DNA from 4 places in the Labrenzia sp. THAF187b genome. Region 1 is predicted to be linked to each of the others. Evidence: predicted binding sites of a transcription regulator. Region 1 holds the regulator's gene; each other region holds the start of a gene.
The links. The regulator LexA, encoded in region 1, represses DNA repair genes until DNA is damaged. The targets are predictions, from matches to a motif close to TGTTCNNNNTGTGTTCNG.

Region 1 (2,204 bases):
TTGCGCTACGCAGCAAGGGGGAGATCGTTTGCAAGTGATCTCTGGCTGCAGTCGGAAGGAGTGAGGAGTGATGCGATCTTGTCGCACAAGATGAAATCGCCTCAAAGAAATTGCGATGGGGACGGTTGTGTCATCAGGGCCTACGTCAATTCAGAGGACGCAGAACGATTGGACGGCAGGCGATCCTTTCTTGCAATCGCGCAGCCAAAGACATTTGAAGCGTTTCAGCTGGATTGCCGATATGCCGATTTGGTCGTGACCGATCTTGTCGCTCCGGAGAGCTGCGGTGTAGCCCTCGTCCTGGATCACGGAACGCGCACCGAACGTGGTGCCGCCTCCATCTGGCTATCGCCCGGTGATTTCAGCCAGGCCACAGATGCTACGAGCGGTGCCAGTGCACCGGGCCATCCGCCAAACGAAAATCTGAAAATCGAGAAACTGAAGTTTGCCATCCCTGATCCACCGCGCCCCTGGCATCAGCAGGGAACGGTAACAAGAGACAGCTTGCGCCAAGCCGAGCGCGCCTCGGTGGCCGAAGCGCGCGCAGAGGAGTGACTGGTCAATACTGACGAAACAGGGCAACGAGGCGGCCCTGAACACGAACGCGGCCGGGGCCGAAGATCCTGGTTTCATACGCCGGGTTGGCTGCTTCAAGAGCGATGGAAGCGCCTTTCTTGCGCAGCCGTTTCAAGGTGGCTTCTTCATCGTCCACAAGTGCGACAACGATGTCGCCACTGTCGGCGCTGTCGGTCCGGCGGATAAGAACGGTATCACCGTCCAGAATGCCGGCCTCAATCATGGAATCGCCACGAACCTCCAGCGCGTAGTGTTCGCCGCGACCAAGCAGGTCCTGCGGCACTGTGATGGAATGGCTGTGTGTTTGAATGGCCTCGATGGGGACGCCGGCTGCGATGCGGCCCATGACGGGGATTTCAGTAACACTGGACACCGGAACCGGTGCAGCTTTTTCCGGCTCCGGTTTGCCGAGTGAGCCTTCAATGACTTCAGGTGAGAAGCTGCCTCTTGGCCGTGGAGCGCCCAGGCCGGGTGCGATGGAGTCCGGAAGACGAACAACCTCCATGGCTCTGGCCCGGTTCGGCAGGCGTCGAATGAAGCCACGTTCTTCAAGCGCGGTGATCAGGCGGTGAATGCCGGACTTGGAGCGCAGGTCGAGCGCATCCTTCATTTCGTCGAAAGACGGCGGCACACCGGTTTCTTTCAGTCTTTCGTGAATGAACATGAGCAGTTCGTACTGCTTGCGCGTCAGCATGTAGGCGTCCCCTGACCGAGAAAACATCTGGTACAAATCAAGAACATGGTACCTGTTCTCATTGTGTTCTTCAAGGGTAAATGTTCTCTTACTGTTCTTGGCGTCGAACAACGTGCCGTATTCAATCCGTCTCCGATATCGGATTTAGGTCGTCCTTCGATCCGGTCATGATCAGCAGTTCACAGGTGATCAAAGTCGGCGCTCCACCAGAGGCAAGAATGCCCCGATGCAGTCCACCGTCGAGATCAACGGCGCGGATTGGGACGCAAAGCTCTTGATCCGGTTTCGCGCCAGCGTTTGCAGACAGGAGTATCTCCGAAATCAGACCTGTCATCGGCTGGGCATCGCGGAACGCTGCTCCGGCCAGACTGCCCAGTCCATAGACTTCGTAGGAGGGGGCTTTCAGCTCTTTTGCGAGTTCTTGGATGCTTTCCGTCAGGTCGGCAAACGGAGCGAGTGTGGTGATGAGCGCATTGTAGTCGGTTGTCCGTGACTGTTCGTCATCCTGTTGCACACGAAACAACGTAAATTCGGTTTCCGGATCCAGCGATGCCACGAACGCTGCGCCTTGCAGGCCGTACCCCTTGATGGCCCCCTGATGCGCAACCTTCAGCGTATGCGGCAGTAAGTGGCCAAGGTGCTCGACTTCTTCCTCGTGCCAATAAGCGTGTACATGAGCGAACCATTCACCATCTCGCATCCCGAGAATGGCAACTGCGGACTCCAGTGTTGCGCCTTTCGAGGAGTGCGTGTCGCTGTACCAGGCTGCATGTCGGTCATCGATTGCACAGGCAGGCATTACGAAGTCGAACGCTTCGAGCATAAGCCCGGAAAGATCGAGAACGGCGGAGCTCAGTCCCTGGTGCGTGGCGAAACGGCCCAGCGCCTCCAGCAAGGGAGTTTGCTCTGCCAGGGAGATTTCCAAAGGATTCGC
Region 2 (2,204 bases), 1.9 Mb from region 1:
ATACCAAAGCTGAAAGCTCTTACTTCGACCAGAACCCAAGCGATCGCGCTATGACGACACCTGATCAAAAGCCAACTTCAGGCGCAGGATACCTGACGCAGACGCTCGGCCGGATTTTCACGGGGCTCGCCGGGTTTTTCCTGTCACTGGCCTTGCTGGCCGGGGCAGCATCGGCCCGAGACCTGGTGGTTCTGGCAACCCCGGAAGAGCCATACAAGTTTCTTGAAGACGGGACCTACAAGGGTATCGACGTCGAAGTTCTTGATGAAGTCATGCGCCGTCTCGGCCTTTCCTATTCGCTGGAACTGGTCGAATCCGGAACCCGCATACAACAGGAAGCGCGCGCCGGACGGGCGGACATGCTGTTGTTGTTTTCCAAGAAGCCGGACCGGATGGAGTACCTGAACTATCCGGACGAAAGCTATATCGACATCAGCTGGAGCTTCTTCATCCGCGCCGAAGATGCCGGGACAATCCGTTTCGAAGGGTACGACGACCTGAAGGGGTTGCAGATCGGTATCACGCAGGATTTCGCCTATACGCCGGAGTTCCTCAACGCCGGCCTCGATTTTCAGACGGTCGCCAGCAACAATCTCCAGATCGGCATGCTGTTGGCAAAGCGTGTCGATGCCGTTCCCATGAACACCATCAGTACGCTCTACGAGGAAAAGAAGGCCGGGAGGCTGGACCAGTTGGCGACGTTACCCCTGCCGCTGATAACGAAGCCCTACTACAACGTCTTTGCCAAAGCCTCTACCTACCCGGACATCGAAAGCCTTCCCGGACGCTACGACGAAACCATTCGCGAGATGCAGTCCGACGGGACGCTGGATGCGATCCTGGTCAAATACCTTGGCCGCCGGCCAGGTCATGATGACCGTGGCGGATCCTGAATTCCAGCCTGGTCTGAAGTCCACCATCTTTTGAAGGCGAAAACCCACAAGGTGTAAACAGCATCTTGCGTCGCGTTGGCGTCGTGATAATGTTCTTGTTATGTTCCATTTCGTAACCTGGACGTTCTCGCGTGCCCTTCAGCCCCCCCGATGAGATTTCACGACCAGCCGACGCAGCCGGCCTTGTACCCGATGTCCACTCCGTTGCCGAGCACAGGCGGCGAGGCCGCGCGGCTGCGCTCAATGCCTCCGGCCGCTTCGAGAAATTAACTCGTGAATGTTTTGACGATGGCTGGGAAACCCTTGAAGACCTGCCGCCACTGAAAACCCAGGTTCAGGAAGAGCGTGCGCGCACAATCATCACCCGAAACGAGTCGCCGGATATTTCCTTCGACCGCTCCATCAATCCCTACCGGGGCTGCGAACATGGATGCATCTACTGTTTCGCCAGACCGAGCCACGCGTTCATGGGGCTGTCTCCGGGCCTGGATTTCGAAACCAGGCTGTTTGCCAAACCCAATGCCGCCCAGTTGCTTGAACGTGAACTTTCCCGCCCCGGTTATCAGCCGCGCGTGATCGCCATCGGCACCAATACTGATCCCTACCAGCCGATGGAACGCGGCTACAAGCTTATGCGTGAGATCCTGGAAGTGCTGGACAATTGCTCCCACCCGGTTGCGATCGTCACCAAGTCCGCCCTGGTCACGCGAGATATCGACATTCTATCGAGATTGGCAGAACGAAATCTGGTGAAGGTTGCCTTGTCGGTCACGACGCTCGACAAGAAGCTCTGCCGGGCCATGGAGCCGCGTGCGTCTGCACCCCACAAAAGGCTTGAGGCCGTCCGGGCTCTCTCCGAGGCGGGCATTCCCACGTCCGTAATGATGGCGCCTGTGATCCCGGCCCTGACAGACAGCGAAATTGAAAACGTTCTGGAAGCGGCAGCCGAGCATGGCGCGACGGAGGTCGCCTACATCCTTTTACGGCTTCCCCTGGAAGTGTCGGAACTCTTTCGGGACTGGCTGCTGCGAGAGCGTCCGGACCGTTACCGCCATGTGATGAACCTGATCCGCGCCATGCGCGGCGGCAAGGACTATGACGCCAAATGGGGCGAGCGCATGCGCGGGAGAGGTCCTTATGCCGACCAGATTGCCAAACGGTTCTCGCTGGGGGCAAAACGTCTTGGCCTCAATCTGCGTCGCCGAAAGCTCAACACCGAGGCCTTCGTCCAGCCGCAAAAAGGCGGTGTGCAATTGGACCTGTTTTGAAGCCAGATCTTGAGAAACTTGCTGCCGGACGGCAGGGTGCTGT
Region 3 (2,204 bases), 1.0 Mb from region 1:
CCGAGCAACACAATCTCGACCAGCTCGATGCGCTTCTGGTCGAGGTGTCACCCAAGGACGCGGAAAAGATCAACGCCTCCGGCTCGCCGGTCGCAGGCAAGACAGTGGTTTTCACCGGCTCGCTGGAACGAATGACCCGCGACGAAGCCAAGGCCATGGCAGAACGCTTTGGTGCCAAGACCGCCGGTTCCGTCTCGAAAAAGACCGATCTCGTGGTGGCTGGTCCTGGTGCTGGTTCAAAGCTGAAAAAGGCACAGGAGCTGGAGATCGAGGTCATCTCCGAGGACGACTGGTTCGATCTCGTGGGAGCCTGAGCGGGTATTCCTTCGTGTTTTGTCATCCGGTTTTTTTGACGAAAGGACCGGGGCAGAGGCATTTTGCTCCACCGGTGCCTGCGTTTACTGGATCCCCGCCTGCGCGGGGATGACAAAATGGGGAGGTGGGCTCTGTTTTTATTTCACACTACACCGTCATCCATTGTCATCCCGGTTTGACGCGCAGCGGCAAGACCGGGATCCAGTACCCCCTGTGCTCGCTGGAACCACTAACCGCCGGGTTTCCCGAAACCGGTATCGGCTGCGTCATATCAGCAGGACTAACGTTTATACGGGAAGAATTTCAACGAAGGCTCCACGTTGCACCTCGATCAGCAATACTATGTCTACATTCTTGCAAGCGGACTGGGCGGCACGCTCTATGTCGGGGTGACGAATGACCTGTTGGGCAGGGTTTCGCAGCACCGTGAAGGCCTCGGAAGCCAGTTTACCGCGAAATATGGCGTGCATCGCTTGATGTATTATGAAGTTCACGAGGAAATCGAGTGGGCGATCAAGCGGGAAAAACAGCTCAAACGCTGGAATCGTGCCTGGAAGATCCGTTTGATCGAAGAACGCAATCCAAACTGGGACGACCAGTTTCCAAACCTGGCCTGACACTTTTGTGTCGCTTCCATCGTTTGCTGCGCATGGCTTGTTCTCCCGCCACTTGGTCAAGCAACAGGCTCCCTTGTTTACTGGATCCCCGCCTGCGCGGGGATGACAAGGAAGCGGCTTCATGACTTGCCTTTGCTTCTCGTCATCCCGGTTTGACGCGCAGCGGCAAGACCGGGATCCAGTAACCCCTGTGCTCGCTGGAACCGCAAACCTCCGGGGTTCCTGAAATCTGTCGCGGCTTTGTCAAAGGAGGCGGCCTCACGCAGTTGCCGGTTCAAATAAGAAAAGCCCGCTTCTTGTCCCCACCAAATCGGTCATTCCTGCCTCGCCAGCGCCGGTATGTTGCTATATTGTTCTCAAAACAAGCGCTTGAAACCGGACCAGTAAACCATGACCGACCCGGACGGGTACGACGATTCCTTTGACGATCCATTCCAGCCTATCGGCACGCGGGCGGAGTCCGCGCCTGCACCCGTGCGGCCGCAAGGTGGGATCGCGGCCAGGGCGATGGCGGCACGGCGGGCGCCGGACTATCTGACGGGTCTGAACCCGGAGCAGCGGCTGGCGGTGGAAACAACCGAAGGGCCGGTTCTGGTGCTGGCTGGTGCCGGTACGGGCAAGACCCGCGTGCTGACAACACGCATCGCCCATATCCTGGCAACAGGCTTGGCGCGGCCGTCCGAAATTCTGGCGGTCACTTTCACCAACAAGGCTTCACGCGAGATGAAGGAACGCATTGCCGGGTTTGTCGGCGGCAATGTGGAAGGCATGGCGTGGCTCGGCACGTTCCACTCCATCTGTGTGAAGATCCTGCGCAAGCATGCCGAACTTGTCGGCTTGAAATCGTCCTTCTCGATCCTCGACACCGACGATCAGATCCGCCTTATCAAGCAGATCATCCAGGCCGAAGGGCTGGACGACAAGCGTTGGACAGCCAAGGCCTTTGCCGGGATGCTGGATGGTTGGAAAAACCGGGCTCTGGGGCCGAAGGATATCCCGGAAGGCGAGGCGCGGGCGTTTGCCAACGGCAAGGGCCGAAAGCTCTACGAGGAATATCAGGAGCGCCTGTCGATCCTGAACGCGGCCGATTTCGGTGATCTGCTTTTGCATGTCATCACGCTGTTCAAGACCCAGCCGGATGTCCTCAAGGAATATCAGCGCCGCTTCCGCTATATGCTGGTGGACGAATATCAGGACACCAACATCGCGCAGTACCTGTGGCTGCGGCTGCTGGCCCAGGGCAACCCGAATGTCTGCTGTGTCGGTGATGAT
Region 4 (2,204 bases), 310 kb from region 1:
CTGGGCGCCAACATGCCCCTTGAGCGCGGCAAGATTGTACCAACGAACAGCCATGCGGCTGTTGTTTTCCTGGTACATGCGGCCAAGTTCATACTGGGCATCGGCATCGCCGAAATAGGACGCGGCATGCGTGAAGATCTGACGGGCACGCGATTCATTCTTGGGCACAGCGCCGTCGATGCCGTTCAGATAGTAGGAACCGAGCGCAACGAAGGCGCTTGAGACGAAGGGAGCATCCGGTGCATCGGGACGATCTTCACCGTGCTCACGAACAATCTGGCTGTAATATTCGAAGGCCTTGAGGTCGTCTTCCTTGACGCCGTCGCCGGAGGCATACATTTCACCCAGCTTCCAGGCGGCCATGGGCTGACCGTTTTCGGCGGCATACTGCAGCGAACCAAGCGCAGCGGCCTTGTCGCCGGAATAATATTGGCGGGCACCGGCCCGCAGTGCTTCAGACGGGGAAAGATCGTTCGGACCGATCGCCCGTGCAGGCGCCGGCTGACCGTCAAAGGCGGCCACAGGCCCTGTCAGGCCGATCAGGATCAACGCACCGAGCACGGTTCCGGCTCTTCCCATGCGTTGAAGCTTTGTGCTGTTCTTAGGCATCCCAGTCACACTATTATCCGTCGGCAACGAAACAGATCCCCGACGGACTTTCTTGTTTTTTGTCCGCGCCAAGCGCATTTTCTGTCTCTTCGGCCCCAAAGCATATGCCTGCAGGACCCACTGTTTCGGAGTGGCCTAAATTGGCCGATCATTTCGTCTTAAGTTGGGCCATACGACGCCGAAATAAGACCATTTCCTGACACTTTTGTCCGGACTGTGAACCACTTCAGGTGTTGAACCCGATCTGGTCGTCCCAGACATTAGCGTAACGGGTGACGGGCAAACATGGCCGAACAGGGGCAACGGTGGCAAACCGGGGCCCTGCAAATGACTCTGTCAGTAACTGTTGCGGAATTGGCACATATTGTGACCGCCCCTCTCCCATTCAAGACCCTTATTTCAACACAGGCGGGTTGATGATGTGTTTCCAGGTCGGATTTTTGGGCCCCTGGCTGTTGAAAACGGGGGCTTTTGGCCAATTACCTTTGCCGTTCTATCTTTGTCCTTCAAACTGAGACATGATTCGGTGTAGGTAACAGCGCTGAGTTTGTAGAAACTGTGACCCAAGACCCATCAGGCGATACGGAATGAGCGCAAAAGACGATCTGTTTGCAGGCAACGCGGCGGTCTCTGCCCCAATGACACAAGATGAGCCCGCCCCAGCTCCGCAAAAGCCGCGTCCCGTTGCGCCTGTCGCGGTCAGCGACGATTATTCAGCGGCCGACATCGAGGTTCTCGAAGGGCTCGAGCCGGTTCGGCGCCGGCCAGGCATGTATATCGGCGGCACCGACGAAAAGGCGTTGCATCACCTCTTTGCCGAAGTGATCGACAACTCCATGGATGAAGCGGTTGCCGGCCATGCGACGTGGATCGACGTTTCTCTTTCCGGCGATGGCTATCTGACGATCACCGACAACGGCCGCGGCATTCCTGTCGATCCTCATCCGAAGTTCAAGGACAAGTCCGCTCTCGAAGTGATCATGACGACGCTGCATGCGGGCGGCAAGTTCGACAGCAAGGTCTATGAGACCTCTGGCGGTCTGCACGGTGTCGGCATCTCCGTGGTCAATGCGCTGTCAGAGGAACTGATTGTAGAGGTCGCGCGCAGCCGCAAGCTCTATCGCCAGATTTTCCGCCGCGGTCACGCCCAGGGCCCTCTCGAGCTGGTTGGCGACACCCAGAACAGACGCGGGACCCAGGTCAGCTTCAAACCAGACGATCAAATCTTCGGCAAAGGCGCCAAATTTGTCCCGGCGCGTCTTTTGAAGATGGCGCGGTCCAAGGCCTATCTCTTCGGCGGTGTCGAGATCCGCTGGCACTGCGCGCCTGAATTGCTGTCTGAAAAGGACGAAACACCAGCCGAGGCCGTGTTTCACTTCCCCGGCGGGCTTCGCGACTTTCTCAACGAGAGACTGACCAAGGAACGCCGTGTCGTCGACGACGTGTTCTTCGGCCGCACCGACAACGCCGGCAAACACGGGTCCGTGGAATGGGCCGTGAGCTGGTTTGCCGGCGACGGCTTTGTCAGTTCCTACTGCAACACCGTGCCGACACCGGAAGGCGGAACTCACGAAGCGGGTTTTCGATATGCCCTG

Region 2: a site for LexA is predicted at 984-1,001, ahead of FIV03_RS00420 (PA0069 family radical SAM protein). Genes of this name have one in related genera too.
Region 3: a site for LexA is predicted at 1,273-1,290, ahead of FIV03_RS14880 (UvrD-helicase domain-containing protein). Genes of this name have one in related genera too.
Region 4: a site for LexA is predicted at 1,099-1,116, ahead of parE (DNA topoisomerase IV subunit B). Genes of this name have one in related genera too.

What each region holds. Positions count from the first base shown of each region.
Region 1 is NZ_CP045344.1:4,255,757-4,257,960, forward strand. It holds gene FIV03_RS19605 (ComEC/Rec2 family competence protein) at 1-555, shown strand, start outside; gene lexA (transcriptional repressor LexA) at 560-1,270, opposite strand; gene FIV03_RS19615 (hypothetical protein) at 1,392-2,195, opposite strand.
Region 2 is NZ_CP045344.1:87,756-89,959, forward strand. It holds gene FIV03_RS00415 (transporter substrate-binding domain-containing protein) at 51-893, shown strand; gene FIV03_RS00420 (PA0069 family radical SAM protein) at 1,049-2,161, shown strand.
Region 3 is NZ_CP045344.1:3,250,441-3,252,644, forward strand. It holds gene ligA (NAD-dependent DNA ligase LigA) at 1-314, shown strand, start outside; gene FIV03_RS14875 (GIY-YIG nuclease family protein) at 636-932, shown strand; gene FIV03_RS14880 (UvrD-helicase domain-containing protein) at 1,323-2,204, shown strand, end outside.
Region 4 is NZ_CP045344.1:4,567,550-4,569,753, forward strand. It holds gene FIV03_RS21045 (tetratricopeptide repeat protein) at 1-609, opposite strand, end outside; gene parE (DNA topoisomerase IV subunit B) at 1,197-2,204, shown strand, end outside.